DNA from 3 places in the Streptomyces sp. NPDC031274 genome. Region 1 is predicted to be linked to each of the others. Evidence: riboswitches for the same ligand, from Rfam matches in the RefSeq annotation. Region 1 holds a riboswitch; each other region holds the start of a gene.
What was found. A riboswitch is a leader RNA that binds a small molecule or an ion and turns the genes downstream of it on or off. The one in region 1 is predicted to bind cobalamin.
Positions count from the first base shown of each region.

Region 2: another riboswitch for cobalamin. It lies ahead of metE (5-methyltetrahydropteroyltriglutamate--homocysteine S-methyltransferase); the one in region 1 lies ahead of ACZ5CR_RS30960 (cobalamin biosynthesis protein).
Region 3: another riboswitch for cobalamin. It lies ahead of ACZ5CR_RS20740 (ABC transporter substrate-binding protein); the one in region 1 lies ahead of ACZ5CR_RS30960 (cobalamin biosynthesis protein).

Region 1 is NZ_JBVIHP010000022.1:115,260-121,533, reverse strand. It holds gene ACZ5CR_RS30975 (lysozyme) at 1-482, shown strand, start outside; gene ACZ5CR_RS30970 (inorganic phosphate transporter) at 707-1,993, shown strand; gene ACZ5CR_RS30965 (hypothetical protein) at 2,006-2,260, shown strand; cobalamin riboswitch at 2,403-2,545, shown strand; gene ACZ5CR_RS30960 (cobalamin biosynthesis protein) at 2,668-3,606, shown strand; gene ACZ5CR_RS30955 (cobyric acid synthase) at 3,606-5,135, shown strand; gene ACZ5CR_RS30950 (putative cobaltochelatase) at 5,182-6,274, shown strand, end outside.
Region 2 is NZ_JBVIHP010000036.1:29,379-35,652, reverse strand. It holds gene ACZ5CR_RS39110 (energy-coupling factor ABC transporter permease) at 1-711, opposite strand, end outside; cobalamin riboswitch at 742-939, opposite strand; partial or broken gene ACZ5CR_RS39105 (enoyl-CoA hydratase-related protein) at 1,019-1,348, opposite strand; partial or broken gene ACZ5CR_RS39100 (3-hydroxyisobutyrate dehydrogenase) at 1,350-1,439, opposite strand; cobalamin riboswitch at 1,531-1,748, shown strand; gene metE (5-methyltetrahydropteroyltriglutamate--homocysteine S-methyltransferase) at 1,920-4,241, shown strand; partial or broken gene ACZ5CR_RS39090 (MaoC/PaaZ C-terminal domain-containing protein) at 4,298-4,471, shown strand; gene ACZ5CR_RS39085 (response regulator transcription factor) at 4,518-5,165, opposite strand; gene ACZ5CR_RS39080 (sensor histidine kinase) at 5,153-6,274, opposite strand, start outside.
Region 3 is NZ_JBVIHP010000012.1:154,432-160,705, forward strand. It holds gene ACZ5CR_RS20720 (DUF2252 domain-containing protein) at 1-390, shown strand, start outside; gene ACZ5CR_RS20725 (HAD family hydrolase) at 573-1,733, opposite strand; gene ACZ5CR_RS20730 (AraC family transcriptional regulator) at 2,011-2,877, shown strand; gene ACZ5CR_RS20735 (VOC family protein) at 2,883-3,389, shown strand; cobalamin riboswitch at 3,448-3,633, shown strand; gene ACZ5CR_RS20740 (ABC transporter substrate-binding protein) at 3,701-4,750, shown strand; gene ACZ5CR_RS20745 (FecCD family ABC transporter permease) at 4,849-5,844, shown strand; gene ACZ5CR_RS20750 (ABC transporter ATP-binding protein) at 5,901-6,274, shown strand, end outside.

The DNA of each region.
Region 1 (6,274 bases):
CCCGCAAAGCGGGCATCCTCCGCGGCGCGTACCACTTCGCCGTGCCGAGCAAGTCCTCGGGCAAGAAGCAGGCCGCCTATTTCATGAGGCACGGTGGACGGTGGAGCGCAGACGGCCGGACGCTGCCGCCGGCCCTCGACATCGAGCACAATCCGTACGGCAAGCGGAAGTGCTACGGCATCAGCAAGCGGGGCATGGTCCACTGGATCAAGTCGTTCAGCAACGAGGTGAAGCGGCAGACGGGACGGCGTCCCGTGATCTACACGACCACCAGGTGGTGGAACAAGTGCACAGGCGGCAGCCGTGCCTTCGCGGCGCATCACGCGCTGTGGCTCGCGCGCTGGTCGGCGGGGTCGGGGTCGCTGCCCAGGGGCTGGTCGTACCTGACCTTCTGGCAGTACGACAACGGCGGCAGGCTGCCAGGTGATCAGAATCTCTTCAACGGCTCGCTGAGCCAGCTGAAGAGGTTCGCCCGAGGGTAGCCACGCGCTGCCGGACACCCTCGGAACCCCGCATTCCAGGCCTCTGGAAGCTCACGTTCCAGGCCTCGCGACGCCACTCCGGGCGATCTTCGTCAGGGCCACGACGGAACCGGAGTGGCAGTGCCCCGAATTGGGTCACCGCACGGCCCGACCCAGTTCACTTTCCGTTCACTCAGCTTGCCTACGTTCCACTTGCCACTGACGTCCAACAGAAGCCTGGGTAAATGGAACACATCACGCTTCTCCTCGGGATCGTGATCGTTACCGCTCTCGTGTTCGACTTCACGAACGGTTTCCACGACACAGCCAACGCGATGGCCACCACCATCTCGACTGGCGCCCTCAAGCCCAAGACGGCGGTGGCCATGTCCGCCGTGCTGAACCTCGTCGGCGCTTTCCTGTCGATCGAAGTCGCCAAGACGATCTCTGGCGGCATCGTCAACGAGGACGGACTGAAGACAGAGGTGATCTTCGCCGCCCTGGTGGGCGCGATCCTCTGGAATCTCCTGACCTGGCTGGTGGGCCTGCCCTCCAGTTCCTCCCACGCGCTCTTCGGCGGCCTCATCGGCGCCGCGGTCATGTCGATGGGCTGGTCGTCGATCAACGGCGGCACCGTCGTCACCAAGATCCTGCTCCCCGCGATCGCCGCGCCCCTCGTCGCCGGCATCGCCGCGACGCTGGCCACGCGCCTGACGTACCGCATCGGGCGCAACACCGACACCAAGGCGACCGCCAAGGGCTACCGCGCCGGTCAGATCGCCTCCGCGGGCCTCGTCTCGCTGGCGCACGGCACGAACGACGCGCAGAAGACCATGGGCATCATCACGCTCGCCCTGATCACCGGCGGCGTCCTGAACCCGGGCGCCAACCCCCCGATGTGGGTCATCGTCTCGGCCGGCATCGCCATCGCCCTCGGCACCTACCTCGGTGGCTGGCGCATCATCCGCACGATGGGCAAGGGTCTGACGGACCTCGCGCCGCAGCAGGGCTTCGCCGCCCAGACCAGCGCCGCGACCGCGATCCTGGCCTCCTCGCACATCGGCTTCTCGCTCTCCACCACCCAGGTCTGCTCGGGCGCCGTGATGGGCGCGGGCCTCGGCCGCAAGGGCGGTGTGGTCCGCTGGTCCACGGCGACGCGCATGTTCGTCGCCTGGGGCCTCACGCTCCCGGCCGCCGGTCTGGTCGGCGCGGGCGCCGAGTTCCTCACCAAGCAGGGCCCCTGGGGCGTCGCGGCGACCGCCACGCTCCTGGTGGCCGGCTCCGCCGTCATCTGGGCGCTGTCCCGGCGCGACGCCGTCGACCACACGAACGTCGCCGACGACGAGATCGGCGGCTCCCCGGCCGCCGAGCCCGCCGGTGTCGTGACCACCGCGATCGCCGCCGTCACGCCGCCGCCCACCGGCTCGGCCGTGACGACCGCGGACGTCGACCTCGTCAAGGCCACCATCCCGGCCCCGACCCCGACTCCGACCGGCACCGTGGCGGACCCCGCCCGGCCCGCCACGGTGTAAGGACAAGTCAGCATGAACATCGACTGGGCAGCTCTCGGCTCCGTGTTCGGAGTCAGCCTCGCGGTGACGGTGGCCCTGGTGGGCCTGTTCACCCTCGGCATCGTCGGCCTCTCCAAGCGCGAGGCGGCAACGTCCGGCGCCGCTTCGACCGCTTCCACCGCTTCCACCGCGGGCGGGCCCCCGATGGCGGCACGCACGGGCGCGTACGTGTGCTTCGCGCTCTGCGCGGCGGCGGTGGCGTACGGGATCTCTCTGATCGTCGCCTGACGATCGCAGCTCCGGGTGGGGTGCGGGACGCTTCGGCGGCCCGCACCCCACCTCTGTGCGCGGGCCCGGTGAGGGTTCCGGCGAGAGGCCCGGCTGTGGGCCTCGGCACACTCTCCCGCCCCAGGTCAACGGCAAGTTGACGGGCGTTCGCGGGCGTGGTGGACTGCCGGAGCCATTACGGCGGCAGAAGAGGAAGCCGGTGCGAATCCGGCGCGGTCCCGCCACTGTCATCGAGGAGACGACTCCTCGGAAGCCAGGAACTCTCGCCGCCGATCTCGTCGAATCAGGGCGCGGACACCCTGAGTGAGGACATATCGCCATGTGCGGCCGCCCGTTGCCGGTCTCTGTGCCCCCGCCTGTCCAGGCCGGGCCCCTCGCTCCCCTCCGCGTCACGGCCGGCTGAAGCCATGCGTGCCGATCGCGACTTCGCGTACGGCGCCGCCGCCGGCCTCCTCGGTGATCTGTTCCTCGGCGATCCTCGCCGCGGGCATCCGGTCGCCGCGTTCGGCCGGGCCGCGGGAGCCGTCGAGCGTGTGCTGTGGCGTGACCACCGCGGGTGGGGCGCCCTGCACGCCGTGGTGTGCGCCGGGGGCGCGGCCGGTGCCGCCGCCCTCGCCTCTTCCCTTGTACGTGACTCACGCGCCGCATCCGTCGCGCTGACCGCCGCCACCACCTGGGCCGTGGTCGGCGGGACCTCGCTCGGCCGCGAGGCGCGGGCCGTCGGCGGTGCGCTCGCCGCCGGGGACATCGAGGTGGCCAGGGAGCGCCTTCCGCATCTGTGCGGGCGGGATCCGCAGGCGCTCGACGCCGATGGCATCGCGCGGGCCGTGGTCGAGTCCGTCGCCGAGAACACGTCCGACGCGGTCGTCGGCGCCTTGGTGTGGGGTGCGCTCGGCGGGGTTCCCGGGCTTGTCGCCTTCCGGGCCGTGAACACGCTCGACGCCATGGTCGGGCACAAGTCGGTGAAGTACCGGAGGTACGGGTGGGCCTCCGCGCGGCTCGACGATGTTCTGGGGTGGCCCGGGGCCCGGCTCACCGCGGTGCTCGCGGCTGCCGCCGGGGATGCGCCGCGAGGAGCCCTGAAGGCCTGGCGTGCGGACGCGGCCAAGCATCCGAGCCCCAACGCGGGGCCCGTCGAGACCGCCTTCGCCGGGGCGTTGGGGGTACGGCTCGGGGGGACCCTCTCGTACGGGGGCCGGGTCGAGCACCGGCCTGTCCTGAACGGGGACGGGCGGGACGTCGAAGTCGCCGACATCGAGCGGGCCGTGAAGCTTTCGCGACGGGTCGGGCTGCTCGCCCTGGGGGTCGCGGCCGTGGTGAGCACTATGCGGAAAGGCAGGGCCTGATGAGTGGTGGGCTGCTCGTTGCCGGGACCACGTCCGACGCGGGGAAGAGCGTGATCACCGCCGGGATCTGCCGGTGGCTGACCCGCAAGGGGGTCTCCGTCGCGCCCTTCAAGGCGCAGAACATGTCCCTCAACTCCTTCGTCACACGCGAAGGCGCCGAGATCGGGCGGGCCCAGGCCATGCAGGCGCAGGCCGCGCGGGTCGAGCCGAGCGCGCTGATGAACCCCGTGCTGCTCAAGCCGGGCAGTGACCGCAGCAGCCAGGTCGTCCTCATGGGCAAGCCCGTCGGCGAGATGAGCGCGCGTGGCTACCACGGAGGGCGCCAGGAGCAGCTGCTCTCCACCGTCGTGGGATGCCTCGAAGAACTTCGGGGCAGCTATGACGCCGTGATCTGCGAAGGCGCGGGCAGTCCCGCGGAGATCAATCTGCGGCGTACGGACATCGTGAACATGGGGATCGCGCGGGCCGCCCGCTTCCCGGTCCTCGTGGTCGGCGACATCGACCGCGGCGGCGTCTTCGCCTCGTTCTTCGGTACGACCGCGCTGCTCAGCGCCGAGGACCAGAAACTGGTCGCCGGTTATCTCGTCAACAAGTTCCGGGGCGACGTCTCACTGCTCGAACCCGGGCTCGACATGCTGCACGGGCTCACCGGGCGGCGCACGTTCGGTGTGCTGCCCTTCCAGCACGGCCTCGGCATCGATGAGGAGGACGGCCTTCGGGTGTCCCTGCGGGGCGCCGTGCGGGAGTCCGTCGTCGCTCCCCCGGTCGGTGAGGACGTGCTGCGGGTCGCCGTCTGTGCCCTGCCACTGATGTCGAACTTCACGGACGTGGACGCCCTGGCCGCCGAACCCGGCGTCGTGGTGCGGTTCGTGGACCGCGCCGATGAGCTGGTCGACGCCGATCTCGTGGTCGTACCGGGGACGCGCGGCACCGTCCGCGCCCTTCAGTGGCTGCGCGAGCGCGGTCTCGCGGACGCCATCGCGCGGCGCGCCGCCGAGGGGCGGCCCGTGCTCGGTATCTGCGGTGGCTTCCAGGTGCTCGGCGAGCACATCGAGGACGACGTGGAGTCGCGGGCAGGAGCCGTGGACGGGCTCGGCCTGCTGCCCGTGCGCGTGCGGTTCGCGCGCGAGAAGACCCTCGCGCGGCCGGTCGGCGAGGCGCTCGGCGAACCCGTCGAGGGGTACGAGATCCATCACGGCGTCGCCGAAGTCCTGGGCGGTGAGGCCTTCTTGGACGGCTGCCGCGTCGGCGAGGTGTGGGGCACGCACTGGCACGGCTCGCTGGAGAGCGACGCGTTCCGGCGCCGCTTCTTGACCGAGGTCGCCCGCGCCGCCGGGCGCCGCTTCGTGCCCGCGCCCGACACCAGCTTCGCCGCACTGCGCGAGGAGCAGCTCGACCTGCTCGGCGACCTGATCGAGCAGCATGCGGACACGGACGCGCTGCTCCGCCTGATCGAGACCGGCGCCCCGTCCGGCCTCCCCTTCATCGCACCCGGGGCGCCCGCACGACCGGCGGAGGGGGACGGGTGAGAGCCGCCGCCCCCTGCCCCGCCCTGAACCACGTAATGGAGGCCTTGTGAGTACCCCCTATCCGTTCACCGCCCTCGTCGGGCAGGACGACCTGCGGCTCGCCCTGCTGCTCAACGCCGTCTCGCCCGCCGTCGGCGGTGTGCTCGTGCGCGGGGAGAAGGGCACCGCCAAGTCCACCGCCGTGCGAGCCCTTTCGGCCTTGCTGCCGCAGGTGCCCGTCGTCGCCGGATGCCGCTTCTCCTGTGACCCGGCCGCCCCCGACCCCGCCTGCCCCGACGGTCCGCACGACGTCGGCGGCGCTTCGGTGCGGGACGCGCGGATGGTCGAACTGCCCGTAGGGGCCTCCGAGGACCGCCTCGTAGGGGCTCTCGACATCGAGCGGGCGCTCGCCGAGGGCGTGAAGGCCTTCGAGCCGGGTCTTCTCGCCGACGCCCACCGCGGCATCCTCTACGTCGACGAAGTCAACCTGCTGCACGACCACTTGGTCGACCTGCTGCTCGACGCCGCCGCCATGGGCGCCTCGTACGTCGAGCGCGAGGGCGTGTCCGTCCGGCATGCCGCGCGGTTCCTGCTCGTGGGCACCATGAACCCCGAAGAGGGCGAACTGCGCCCGCAGTTGCTCGACCGGTTCGGGCTCACCGTCGAGGTCGCCGCATCGCGCGAGACCGATCAGCGGGTCGAGGTCGTGCGCCGACGGCTCGCGTACGACGACGACGCGGAAGGGTTCGCCGCGCGGTGGCACGAGGACGAGTCCGCGCTGCGGGACCGGATCGTCGCGGCACGTGCGCTGCTTCCCCACGTGCGGCTCGGGGACGGTGCGTTGCGGCAGATCGCCGCGACCTGTGCGGCCTTCGAGGTCGACGGGATGCGGGCCGACATCGTGATGGCGCGTACCGCGACGGCTCTGGCCGCCTGGGCCGGCCGCGACGACGTACTCGCCGAGGATGTACGGCAGGCCGCTCTTCTCGCGCTTCCGCACCGGCGCCGTCGCAACCCCTTCGACGCGCCGGGCCTCGACGAGGACAAGCTCGACGACACGCTGGAGCAGAACGGCGACGACGAGAACGGCGATGACGGGGGCGAGGACCCCGAGCCCGACGGCGACGGTCCCGGCGGGGGCGGACAGCCGCCCCAGGAGG
Region 2 (6,274 bases), on a different contig from region 1:
CGTCTCCGTCGTCTCCGTCTTCTTCGCCGCGGTCGCCGCCGACTGCTTGCCCTGCAGCAGTACGCCGAGCCGCGTGAGTTCACCCTTGCTGGACTGTACGAGCAGCCGCATCACCAGGACGGTGAGGAGTCCCTCGCTGACCGCCAGGGGGATCTGCGTGACGGCGAAGATGCCGCCGAACTTGCCCAGGGCGCCGAGGAATCCGCTGCTCGGGTCGGGGAACGCCAGGGCCAGCTGGACGCTGGTGACGCAGTACGTGGAGAGGTCGGCGACGAACGCGCCGAAGAACACGGCGACCATGAGCGGCACGTCGTACCGCTTCAGGAGCCGGTAGACCGCGTATCCGGCCCATGGCCCGACGATCGCCATGGAGAACACGTTGGCGCCGAGCGTGGTGAGCCCGCCGTGGGCGAGCAGCAGGGCCTGGAAGAGCAGCGTGATCGTGCCGAGCACGGCCATGATCGGCGGCCGGAACAGGATCGCGCCGAGCCCGGTGCCCGTCGGGTGCGAGCAACTGCCCGTGACGGAAGGGATTTTCAGTGCGGAAAGGACAAAGGTGAAGGCTCCGGAGGCGCCCAGGAGCAGGGTGCTCTCGGGGTGCTCCTTGACTTCACGGGTCAGGGAGCGGACTCCGTGGACGACGAACGGCGCGGACGCTACGCCCCAGGCGATCGCGTGCGCCGGCGGGAGGAAACCCTCGGCTATGTGCATGGCTAAGCAGACCCTCTCCAGCACCTCGTGGATGGACAACGCGCCTTGGCCGGTCTCCTGGCTGACGGGTCATACCGACCGGACTCCGCCTTCCCGGATGCGTTCGCACCCAGTGGCTGCCGCGAGGGCTGGAGCCGGACTTCCCGATCACAGTGGCGAGGGCCGCACCGGCATCACACCGGATTTCCCGTTCACCAAGGCGTGGTGACCATAGTGCGCGACCGAGTTTCCTGACAACTTGCGGGACGGCCGCGGCTGTGGCACGCGCCAACGCACACGACCAGGGGCGTACGCCCCTGGTCAGGCCTCAGGTCTCAGACCTCAGGCCGCAGGAATGCGTGAAGCCGGGCGGTCGCTTGTCGACGAAGGCGGCCATGCCCTCCTTCTGGTCCGCGGTCGCGAACACGGCGTGGAAGAGGCGGCGTTCGAAGCACACGCCCTCCGCGAGGGTCGTCTCGAAGGCCCGGGACACGGGTTCCTTCGCCATCATCGCGACGGGCAGGGACATCCCTGCGACGGCCTCGGCGACGGCGAGGGCCTCACCGACGAGTTCACCGGCGGGCACCACGCGCGAGACGAGCCCGGCCCGCTCCGCTTCCCCTGCGTCCATGGTGCGACCGGTCAGGCACATCTCCATTCTTCGCCGCCTGACCGGCGCCGGGTCCGCCACAGTGCACCGTCTTCCTGCCCATGACCGTCAGGAGCGGGCCCGCCTCGATCCGTTCCGCGCCCCTTCGCGCGACCCCCACTCCGTGGATCCGTGTCTCACCTCACGGTCCGGAATGTGATCAGCACTGCCCAAGAAGCCGACCACCCCTTAGCCTGACCAGTGCAGCTGGTTCGCCCTGCCCGCCAGGCAGACGCGTCGCAAGAGGGAACCCGGTGGGAATCCGGGACTGCCCCGCAGCGGTGAGTGGGAACGACCGCCGTCATACGCACTGGATCCGAGCGCGGATCCGGGAAGCGACGGCCAGTAGGAACCTGCCTCGGCAGGTGTGCCCGCGAGTCCGAAGACCTGCCCGTTGCCCGTACGTGACCCCTCACGTGCGGACATCCCGGTGACCTCGTGGGCGGGTCGGCGTACAGATCAGGTGGAGTACCGCAGCACCGCGCCGATGGCGCGCGTTCGGTCCGCCCGGTTCGTCACCCCTTCGCGTCCGTGTCCCGTCTCCGGGATCTCAAGGAGTCATCTCGCGAAGGAGATTTCCGTGACACCGAAGTCCGCAGCCGCGGCAGCACGGTCCACCGTGTACGGCTACCCCCGCCAGGGCCCCGACCGGGAACTGAAGAAGGCCGTCGAGGGCTACTGGAAGGGCCGCGTCACCGCTGACGCCCTCCGGGAGACCGCGGCGCAGCTGCGCCGGTCCACCTGGCAGCATCTGGCCGCCGCCGGCATCCATGAGGTGCCGACCGGTGACTTCTCGTACTACGACCACGTCCTCGACACCAGCGTCATGGTCGGCGCCGTCCCCCAGCGACACCGTGAGGCTGTCGACACCGACAGGCTCGACGGCTATTTCGCGATGGCCCGCGGCAACCAGGACGTGGCGCCGCTCGAGATGACCAAGTGGTTCGACACCAACTACCACTACCTCGTGCCGGAGCTCGGCCCCGACACCGTCTTCACCGCCGACTCCGCCAAGCAGGTCACCGAGCTGGGGGAAGCCCTCGCGCTCGGCCTCGCGGCCCGTCCCGTCCTCGTCGGCCCGGTCACCTATCTGCTGCTCGCCAAGCCCGCGCCCGGCGTCGCGGCCGACTTCGAGCCGCTCACTCTCCTCGACCGACTGCTGCCCGTGTACGCCGAGGTCATCGCCGACCTGCGCGCGGCGGGCGCGGAGTGGGTGCAACTCGACGAGCCCGCCCTGGTCCAGGACCGCACCCCGGCCGAGCTCAATGCCGCCGCCCGCGCCTATCGCGACCTCGGCGCCCTCACCGACCGCCCGAAGCTGCTTGTCGCCTCGTACTTCGGCCGACTCGGCGAGGCGCTGCCCGTGCTCGCCAAGGCGCCGGTCGAGGGCATCGCCCTCGACTTCACCGAGGCCGCGGCCAGCCAGCTCGAGGATCTCGCCGCCGTCGGCGGTCTTCCCGGCAAGCGTCTGGTCGCGGGCGTCGTCAACGGCCGCAACATCTGGATCAACGACCTGGAGAAGTCTCTCTCCACGCTGGGCACGCTCCTGGGTCTCGCCGACCGGGTCGACGTCTCGGCGTCCTGCTCCCTCCTCCACGTACCGCTGGACTCCACCGCCGAACGGGACATCGACCCGCAGATCGCCCGCTGGCTGGCCTTCGCGCACCAGAAGACAGCCGAGATCGCCACCCTGGCCCGCGGCCTGGCCCAGGGTACGGGCGCCATCACAGCCGAACTGTCCGCCAACCGCGCCGACTTGGCGTCCCGCTCTGGCTCGGCGCTCACCCACGATCCGGCCGTACGCTCCCGCGTCGCCGCCGTCACCGGCGCCGATGCCCGCCGCGCCCACGCCTACCCGGAGCGTGCGGCGGCCCAGCGGACCCGCCTCGGCCTCCCCCAACTGCCCACGACCACCATCGGCTCCTTCCCCCAGACCACCGAACTGCGAACCACCCGGGCCGACTTGCGTGCCGGACGCATCGACACGGCCGGTTACGAGGAACGCATCAAGAACGAGATCCGCGAGGTGCTCGCCTTCCAGGAGAAGGCAGGTATCGACGTCCTGGTGCACGGCGAGCCGGAGCGCAACGACATGGTGCAGTACTTCGCCGAGCAGCTCACCGGCTACCTCGCCACGCAGCACGGCTGGGTCCAGTCGTACGGCACCCGCTATGTGCGACCGCCGGTCCTGGCGGGCGACATCTCGCGGCCCGAGCCGATGACGGTGCGCTGGACCTCCTACGCCAACTCCCTCACCGACCGCCCCGTCAAGGGCATGCTCACCGGCCCGGTCACCATGCTCGCCTGGTCCTTCGTCCGCGACGACCAGCCGCTCGGCGACACGGCGCGCCAGGTCGCCCTCGCTCTGCGCGACGAGGTCGACGACCTTGAGACGGCAGGCACTTCGGTGATCCAGGTCGATGAGCCCGCACTGCGCGAGACGCTGCCGCTGCGGGCCGCCGACCGTGCCGCCTACCTGGACTGGGCCACCGAGTCGTTCCGCCTCACCACCAGCGGCGTACGCCCGGACACTCAGATCCACACGCACATGTGCTACGCCGAGTTCGGCGACATCGTCCAGGCCATCGACGACCTCGACGCCGACGTCATCAGCCTGGAAGCCGCCCGCTCGCACATGCAGGTGGCCCGCGAACTCGCCCAGCACGGCTACCCGCGCGAGGCGGGCCCCGGCGTCTACGACATCCACTCCCCGCGCGTCCCCAGCGCAGAGGAGGCAGCGGCCCTGCTGCGCAAGGGACTTGAGGCCATCCCCGCCGAGCGCCTGTGGGTGAACCCCGACTGCGGTCTCAAGACCCGCGGCTGGCCCGAGACCAGGGCGTCCCTGGAGAACCTGGTCGCGGCGGCACGCGAGGTGAGGGCGGAGCTGCCCACGGGTTCCTGACCCGAACGCACCAGTCGGGGCGGTCGTTCAAGGGCGAACGGCCGCCCCGTTCCGCCATGAGCCGGTCCCGGGCCTCCGGCCTCGCGGAGCGGTCGCAAGCGAGCTGCGGCGTCACCGACTGGCTTGAGGTCGGCCAGGGCCGCATCGACACCTTCGCCGACGCGACCGGCGACCACCAGTGGATCCACACCGACCCCGAGAAGGCCGCCCAGGGACCCTTCGGAGCCCCGTCCCGCTTCTGCGCCCGAGAAGCCCGCGTCAGAGGTTGTTCAGGCATCAGGGGTTGTTCAGATAGGTGAGGACGGCGAGGACGCGACGGTTGTTGTTGTCGTCATCGGTGATGCCGAGTTTGCCGAAGAGGGAGGTGGTGTACTTGCTGATGGCGCTGTCACTCAGGAAGAGCCGACGCGCGATGGCCTGATTGGACAAGCCTTCGGCCATGAGGGCGAGCACGGAGTGTTCGCGTTCGGTGAGCCGTTCAAGTCGCCGGTTCGATGACCCGCTGGACAGCAGTTTCGCGATGACGGCCGGGTCCATGGCAGTCCCGCCGGAAGCGACGCGTTCCAGGGCGTCGATGAACTGGTCGGCGTCGAACACGCTCTCCTTGAGGAAGTAGCCGATGCCACCGGTGCCGTCGGCCAACAGCTCGCGGGCATAGAGCTGTTCGACGTACTGGGAGAGAACCAGGACCGGCAGGCCGGGCCGTTCGCGGCGGGCGGCAAGAGCCGCACGCAGGCCCTCGTCCGTCTGGGTCGGCGGCATGCGGACGTCGACGACGGCGACGTCCGGGCGCCAGGTCAGCAGCGCGTCGAGCGTCTCGGGGCCGGTGGCCGCCGTCGCCACCACCTCGTGTCCGCACGCTTCGATGAGGCGGACCATTCCGTCGCGCAGAAGGTAGAGGTCCTCGGCTACTACGATTCGCATGGCACCATCATCCTCACCCGGGTCGGGCCCCCTGCCGGGCTGGTGATCTCCAGAGTGCCGTCGAAGACCGCGAGACGGCGGCGCAGCCCTTCCAGTCCCCCACCTGCTCGGGCGCTCACGCCGCCTCTTCCGTCGTCCTCGACGTCGACGACGAGGCCTGCGTCGTCCCGCGCGACGGTGATCTGTGCCCGGGTGGCATGGGCGTGCTTGACCGCGTTGGTCAGCAGTTCGGCGATGCCGAAGTACGCGGCGGACTCGATCGGCGGGTCGAGGCGCAGCGGGACGCCGGCGCTCACGGTCGCTTCGAGCGGGCTGTCCAGGGCAAGCGCGCGTACGGCGTCGACGAGCCCGCGGTCGTTGAGTACCGGCGGGTTGATTCCCTTGACCAGTTCGCGGAGTTCGGTCAGTGAGGTGGTGGCGCCCGCTCGCGCCTCCCGCATCAGCGCTTTCGCCTGGTCGGGGTCGGTCTCCATCAGCTTCTCGGCGGTCACGAGAGCAAGCCCGAGCCCGACAAGGCGGGCCTGCGCTCCGTCGTGCAGGTCCCGTTCGATCCGGCGGATCTCGGCGGCCTGGACGACGGTGGTGTCCGCACGCTGGGCCGTCAGCTCATCCACCCGGTCCGCGAGGACCATCGCAGGCGAGGCGCGCAGGAAGCGCGCGGCCACCGGCTCGACGGACCGCCAGGCGTACGGAGCGCTCGCGACGGCCACGGCCAGGCCGAGCACCCCGACAAGGCGGGCGAAAAGCGCCGACTGGCCGAACCCGATGACCGCCGTGGCGACTCCGGCCGGCGGAATAGCCGCGATCACGCCCGCGGTGAGCGGCGCGATCGCCGTGAAGCGCAGGTCACGCCAGTTCGCCGGGTCGTTCCACCGGATCCGCCACCTCTGGTCCATGAGGGCGTCGCGGCGGGTGCGTTCGTAGGAGAAACCGTTCCACCAGTACCCGGTGGACATCCGTACCACCGGCTCGGCCTGCCGGTACCCGGCGGGAACGACGGTGGCCGTCCACTTCACGACGAGGAAGCGGAACACCCGGCAGACGGGGCGGGACAGGGCGAACGTGCCCACACACACCAGCACGACCGGCGCGAGCCACGACCACGGGTT
Region 3 (6,274 bases), on a different contig from region 1:
TACGCCCATCCCGGCCACCGCGTGGTCGCGGGCCAGCGCCTGCTCCAGGCGGCGAGCGACATCTTCCTCGGCTGGATGACGGGCCCCCAGGGCCGCTCGTACTACTGGCGCCAGCTCCGCGACATGAAGGGCTCGGCGGACGTCGAGGCCATGTCCGCCTCGGAGCTGCGCTCCTACGCCCGGCTCTGCGGCACGGCTCTGGCCCGCGCCCACGCCCGCTCCGGCGACCGCGTGGCCATAGCCGCCTACTTGGGCGGCTCCGACACGTTCGACCGGGCGATCGCGGACTTCGCGCTGCGCTACGCCGTGCAGAACGCCGAGGACCACGCGGCGCTGACGGAGGCGATCGCCTCGGGGGTGGTGAACGCCGAGGATCCCAGGCCGCTCTAAGAGACGGTGGACGCCTTCGCCGCGCTGCGGGAGCGCCCTCTGCGCCCATGATCGGTACGACGCTTCCGCCGAGCGGGCGGGGCGGGGCGGGCACGGCACCCGGCGGAAGCGAATCAGACGTACCTGGGACGGCTGGGCACCCTGGTATCAGAGACGGCTGGACACCCTCGTCCCCGGGACGACTAGCGGATCTCGTCAGGGACCACCGTCAGCCACCGCTTGTCGGCGGTCACCTTCTGGCCGAGCTCCCGCTGCCGGTCCGCGTTCTTCTGCTTCATCTCGTCCAGCTGCTTCATGTACGAGTCCTTGCGGTTGACCCAGACCCGCGCCCCGCCGTGCGCCACGTCCGCCGAGTGGAACAGCATCGGGCCGTCGCTCACCGGGGTGTCGCCCGCCGCCAGGACGGGCTTCTTCCACTCGTCGATGTACGTGTTGATGGCCGCGGGCTTGCCCTGGTACCAGGTCAGCGGCGCCCACAGGTTCGGCGTCAGCTCGCGCTTGGCGAGCTTCTTCTCGTCGAAGCGGCCCTCAGCGATCTCCTTGCGGGAGCTGGTGAGCTTGCCCGTCTTGCGGTCCTTGAGCTGCAGGCCGACGCCGATGACGTTCTCGGGCTTCACGTTGTAGCCGTACTTGGGGTCGGCGAGGACCATCCGCACCAGGTCCTCGCTGGCCGCGCTGACGACGTACACCTCGATGCCGTGCCCTTGCAGCGAGTTGTAGAGCTCCTGCATGCCGGTGAAGAACTCGGGCTTCTTGACCTCGGTCTTCGTCAGCTTCCCGTCCTCGTAGTACTCGGCGGGGATGGGCTTGTCATAGGCCAGGAGCTCGTCGACGTACCCCTTGAGCTCCTTCAGCGTGAAACCGGAGAAGATCTGCGCGGCCCACGGGTAGGAGACCTGGTCGTCGATCTCGCAGAGCCGGGTGTAGTAGCTGTAGAGGCTCTCCTTGTGCTTCGCCGTGTCCTTGAAGGGGATGATCTTCAGTGACGGGTCCATCGACTTGCGGGTCAGCACCCCCTTCATCTCCAGGAAGGGCAGGAGGGACTCCTCCAGGTCGTTGCGGTACGTCGTGTTGTCCGCGTCGAAGACGGCGTACGCGCCCTTGTGCTCGTTCTTCGCGATGACCTTGCCCAGCTTCTTCGCGACCGGCTTGGGCCAGTGCTTCAGCTCGGCCGTGGCCTTCGAGGTCTTCGCGGCGGTTCTCGCCGAGGCGTCCGCGGCCGTCGCGTCCGTGCTCGGCCAGAGAGCCGTGCCCGCGAGAACGGCCGCGGTGAGCGCGCCCGCCGTGCCGAGTACGGCCAGCTTGCCCTTTGCCTTTACTACTTTTACTGCCTTTGCTGCCATGGTTCTGTGCCCCCTGAGAGCGGTCTGCGCCCCGTCCGGAGCGGCGGGTCATCGTATGGGGTGGGACGGCGGATTCCCATGATCGACATCACCGGACGGAACGGGCATGGGTCGGCCGTGGGCGGGTAGTGGGATGGGACGCCTGCCGGGGTGCTCGGGCTTGCTCAGGTGCGTTCCGGGCTCAGGTGCGCTCCGGTCTGCTCGTGGGCCTGCTCGGGCTTGCTCCGGTCTGCTCGTGGGCCTGCTTCGGAGCGGCGCTCATCGCATACTGGTGGGCATGGAGACCGTCTCCCGCGAGTTCGTGCGGGCCGCTCCGCGGCTCGACGGCATGGTCGTGTCCGCCGTCGGCTACCGCACGGCGGGTGAGCTGCCCGGCCTGCACCGCGGCCTGCCGTCCCCGTATCTGACGCTGATCTTCTCGCTGGACGGTCCCGTCGCCACCGGCCGCAGTCCCGAGCAGGCGGTCGGCCCCGATGCCATCCGCACGGACATCGTCCTGGGCGGCCTGCACCAGTCCCCGGCGTACGTCGTGCGGCCCGAGCACGAGGCGGGCATCCAGCTCGCCGTGCATCCGCTCGCCGCCCGCGCCCTGTTCGGCGTACCGGCCTCGTTGCTGACCGGTGACCTGGTGACGTCCGGCGCGGACGTGATGGGGCGCCGCGCCGTCGACGTACGGGAGCTGCTGTGCGAGCAGGGTGGGTGGGAGGAGCGATTCGCCTCCCTGTCCGGCTACCTGAGGCAGCGCGTGGCCGACGCCGACGCGAACGGAGCCGTACGGCCCGAGGTCGCCGAGGCCTGGGCCTGGCTGGCCCGGCACCGGGGCGTCGGCACCCTGCGCGGCCTCTCCCGGCACGTGGCGCTCAGCGAACGCCGCCTGACCACGCTCTTCCGTGCCGAGACGGGCCTGAGCCCCAAGCAGGCGGGCCGTCTGATGCGCTTCCAGCGCGCCCGCGACGCCGTCGTACGCCCTGTCGCCTCGGGTGGCGCCCCCGACCTGGCCCGCGTCGCCGCCGACTGCGGCTACTACGACCACTCCCATCTGGTACGGGACTTCCGGCAGTACACCGGGGTGAGTCCCAGCGGCTGGCTGGCCGAAGAGTGCCGGAATATCCAAGCCGGGAGCCATGGCGGGGGCGAAGAGTAGGACTCATGGACACCAACGAGAAGCAGCAGTCCCAGTCCCAGCCTCAGTCCAAGCCCCAGTCCCAGGCCCAGCCCCAGTCCCAGCCCCGGTCGACCTCCGCTTCGGCCGGGCGCGCCCCCGATGTCTGGCCGTCGCTCCAGGCCAACGACGCCCCCGCCCTGATCGACTTCCTGGTCGGCACGGTCGGCTTCCTGCGCACCGCCGTCTACGAGGACGGCGACCGCGTGGCCCACGCCGAGCTCGACTGGCCCGAGGGCGGCGCCGTCATGCTCGGCTCGTACGACGAGAAGTCGCAGGACTGGTGCCTGAAGCCGGGCACCTTCGGCGCGTACGTCGTCACCGATCACGTGGACGACCTCTACCAGCGGCTCAGCGCCGCCGGAGTCGAGATCATCCGTGAGATCGAGGACCAGCCGTACGGCAGCCGGGAGTTCGCGATCGCCGACCCCGAGGGCAACAAGTGGTCCTTCGGCACCTACCGCGGCGCACCGAGGCCCGACCAGGCGTCCTGACCGGGCTTCCTGCTCAGGCGTCCTGACCAGGCATTCTGAGGGGTGCCCTGACCTCGCGTGATAGCTTGCGGACGCCAGTCGACCCACACCAGGGCCAGGGAATCCGGTGCGAATCCGGAACTGACGCGCAGCGGTGAGGGGGTACGGGCGGGGCCACGGCCACTGGGCGTCCACGGACGCCTGGGAAGGCGCCCCGTCCGGCCGATCCCCGAGTCCGAAGACCTGCTGGCCGCCTTCGCCCGCGCACCGAGCGGCGGAGGTGACGAAGCAGGCCAGGCTCCGCGTATGAGCCGTGAGACTCAAGGGATCGTGTGTCCTCCACAGCCCGTCGTGTACGTATACCCGTCTTCCTCAGTTTCTTCAGTGCGGCTCTGGTCGTCACGCTGACCTCCTGCGGCGGCTCGCCTGCCTCCTCCACCACGGACAAGAAGGCCGACGGCTATCCACTGACCCTGACCTCCTGCGGCAAGAAGGCGGAGATCAAGGCGCCGCCGCAGCGGGCGGTCTCCCTCGACCAGGGCTCCACCGAGATCCTGCTCTCCCTCGGACTCGCGGACCGCATGGTCGGCACCGGGACCTGGACGGACCCGGTGCTCAAGGGACTGGAGAAGGACAACGCCAAGGTGCCCCGGATCGCCGACAGCTACCCCTCCTTCGAGAAGGTCCTCGCCAAGGAACCGGACTTCGTCACCGCGTCCTTCCTGGCGACGGTCAGCAAGGGCGGCGTCGCGGACCGCGCCAAGTTCGCCGAACTCGGCGTACCCGCCTACGTCTCACCGTCCGACTGCGCGGGCAAGGACAACAGCGGCGACGGTGACGGCAAGCGGGTCAAGACGCTGACCATGGACACGGTGTACGGCGAGGTGCGGGACCTGGCCAAGGCCTTCGGGGTCGAGAAGCGCGGCGAACGCCTGATCACGGAGCTCAAGGGCCGGGTGGCGAAGGCAACGAAGGAGATCGACGCGTCCGACACGACCCTCCTCTACTGGTTCGCCAACTCCGACGCCCCCTACATCGCGGGCTGCTGCGGAGCGCCGGGCATCATCACCCGCGAGCTCGGCACGGAGAACGTCTTCGACGACACCCGCGAGGAGTGGCCCCAGATCAACTGGGAGACGGTGGCGGACCGCGACCCGGACGTCCTGGTCATCGGCGACCTCACCCGCAAGTCGCAGACGGCTGAGAGCGCGAAGAAGAAGATCGAGTTCCTGGAGTCCAACCCGGTCACCAAGAACCTGACCGCGGTGAAGAAGAAGCGGTACGTGCTGCTGAGCGGCCAGGCCATGAACCCGTCGATCCGTACGGTGGACGGCGTTGAGCAAGTCGCCGACGCGTTGCGCGAGTTCGGGCTCGACAAGTGAGGGGTGGCGCCGGTGTCGGCGCCGGTGCCCGTGCCCGTGTCGGTCTCGGTGTCGGCGCCGGTTCCCGTGTCGGCGTCGCGGGCGGTGTACGCCGCGCCCTGCTCTGGACGACGGGACTCGCCGCCCTCGCCCTCTCCGTGGCGGTGGCCGTCACGATCGGCCCCGCCGACATCTCCGTACTGGACGTGTGGTCGGCGGTGGCCGCCCACCTCGGCTGGGGCGAGGCGACGCTGACGCCGATCCGGGACGGCATCGTCTGGAACCTGCGCATGCCGCGCACGCTCCTCGCGGCGGTCTGCGGCGCGGGCCTCGCGGTGTGCGGAACGGTCCTCCAGTCCCTCCTGCGCAATCCGCTGGCCGACCCCTTCGTGCTCGGTGTCTCCTCGGGCGCTTCCACGGGGGCGGTCGCGATCGTCGTCCTGGGGGTCGGCGGGGGAGTGGTGTCGATCTCGGCGGGGGCCTTCGTGGGGGCCCTCTGCTCGTTCGCCCTCGTCCTGCTGCTCAGCCACACCCTGGGCGGGAGCACCGACAGGGTGGTGCTTTCCGGGGTGGCGGCGATGCAGCTCTTCTCCGCGCTCACTTCCTTCGTGATCCTGACGGCGGGCAACGCGGAGACGACGCGGGGTGTCCTGTTCTGGCTGCTCGGCTCGTTGAGCGGGGTGGGCTGGACGGATGTCTGGCTGTGCGGGGCGGTGCTCGTCGTCGCCCTCGTGATCTGCCTGGCGCATGCCCGCACCCTGGACGCGTTCGTGTTCGGCCAGGACGCGGCGGCGACGCTGGGAGTCCACGTGGCCCGTACCCGCCTCCTGCTGCTCTCCACCACGGCCCTGCTCACGGCGGCGCTGGTCAGCAGCGCGGGCGCCATCGGCTTCGTCGGCCTGGTCCTGCCGCACGCGGCCCGCGCCCTGGTCGGCTCGGGGCACGCGCGACTGCTCCCGGTCACGGCGCTCGCGGGCGCGGTGTTCCTGGTGTGGGTGGACACGCTCGCCCGTACGGTCCTGGACCCGCAGGAGGTCCCGGTGGGCGTGGTGACGTCCCTGATCGGCGTACCGGCATTCGTCCTGGTCCTCTACCGCACGCGAAAGGCGACGTGACCGACGACGTGATCGAGGACATGACGGACGACATGACCAACGCCGTGACCGACAACATGACCGCCGCCGTGACCGGCGACGTGATCCCGCACGCTGCTGTCCCCGGCCTGCGAGCCGACCGAGTGACCAGAACGGCGGGCGGCCACCTCATAGTCGACGGAGTGACCCTGGCCCCGCCCCCCGGAGCGACGGTCGGCCTGCTCGGCCCGAACGGCTCGGGCAAGTCCACCCTCCTGCGCATCCTGGCGGGCGTCCTGGCCCCGGCATCGGGAGCGGTCACGCTGGACGGCCGTCCACTGCGGGACGTGGGCCGCCGCACGGTGGCACGCAGGGTGGCGGTGGTGGACCAGGACGCCACCACGCAGGTCGAGTTGTCGGTGGAGGAGGTCGTACGCCTGGGCCGCATCCCGCACCGCAGAGCGTGGTCCCC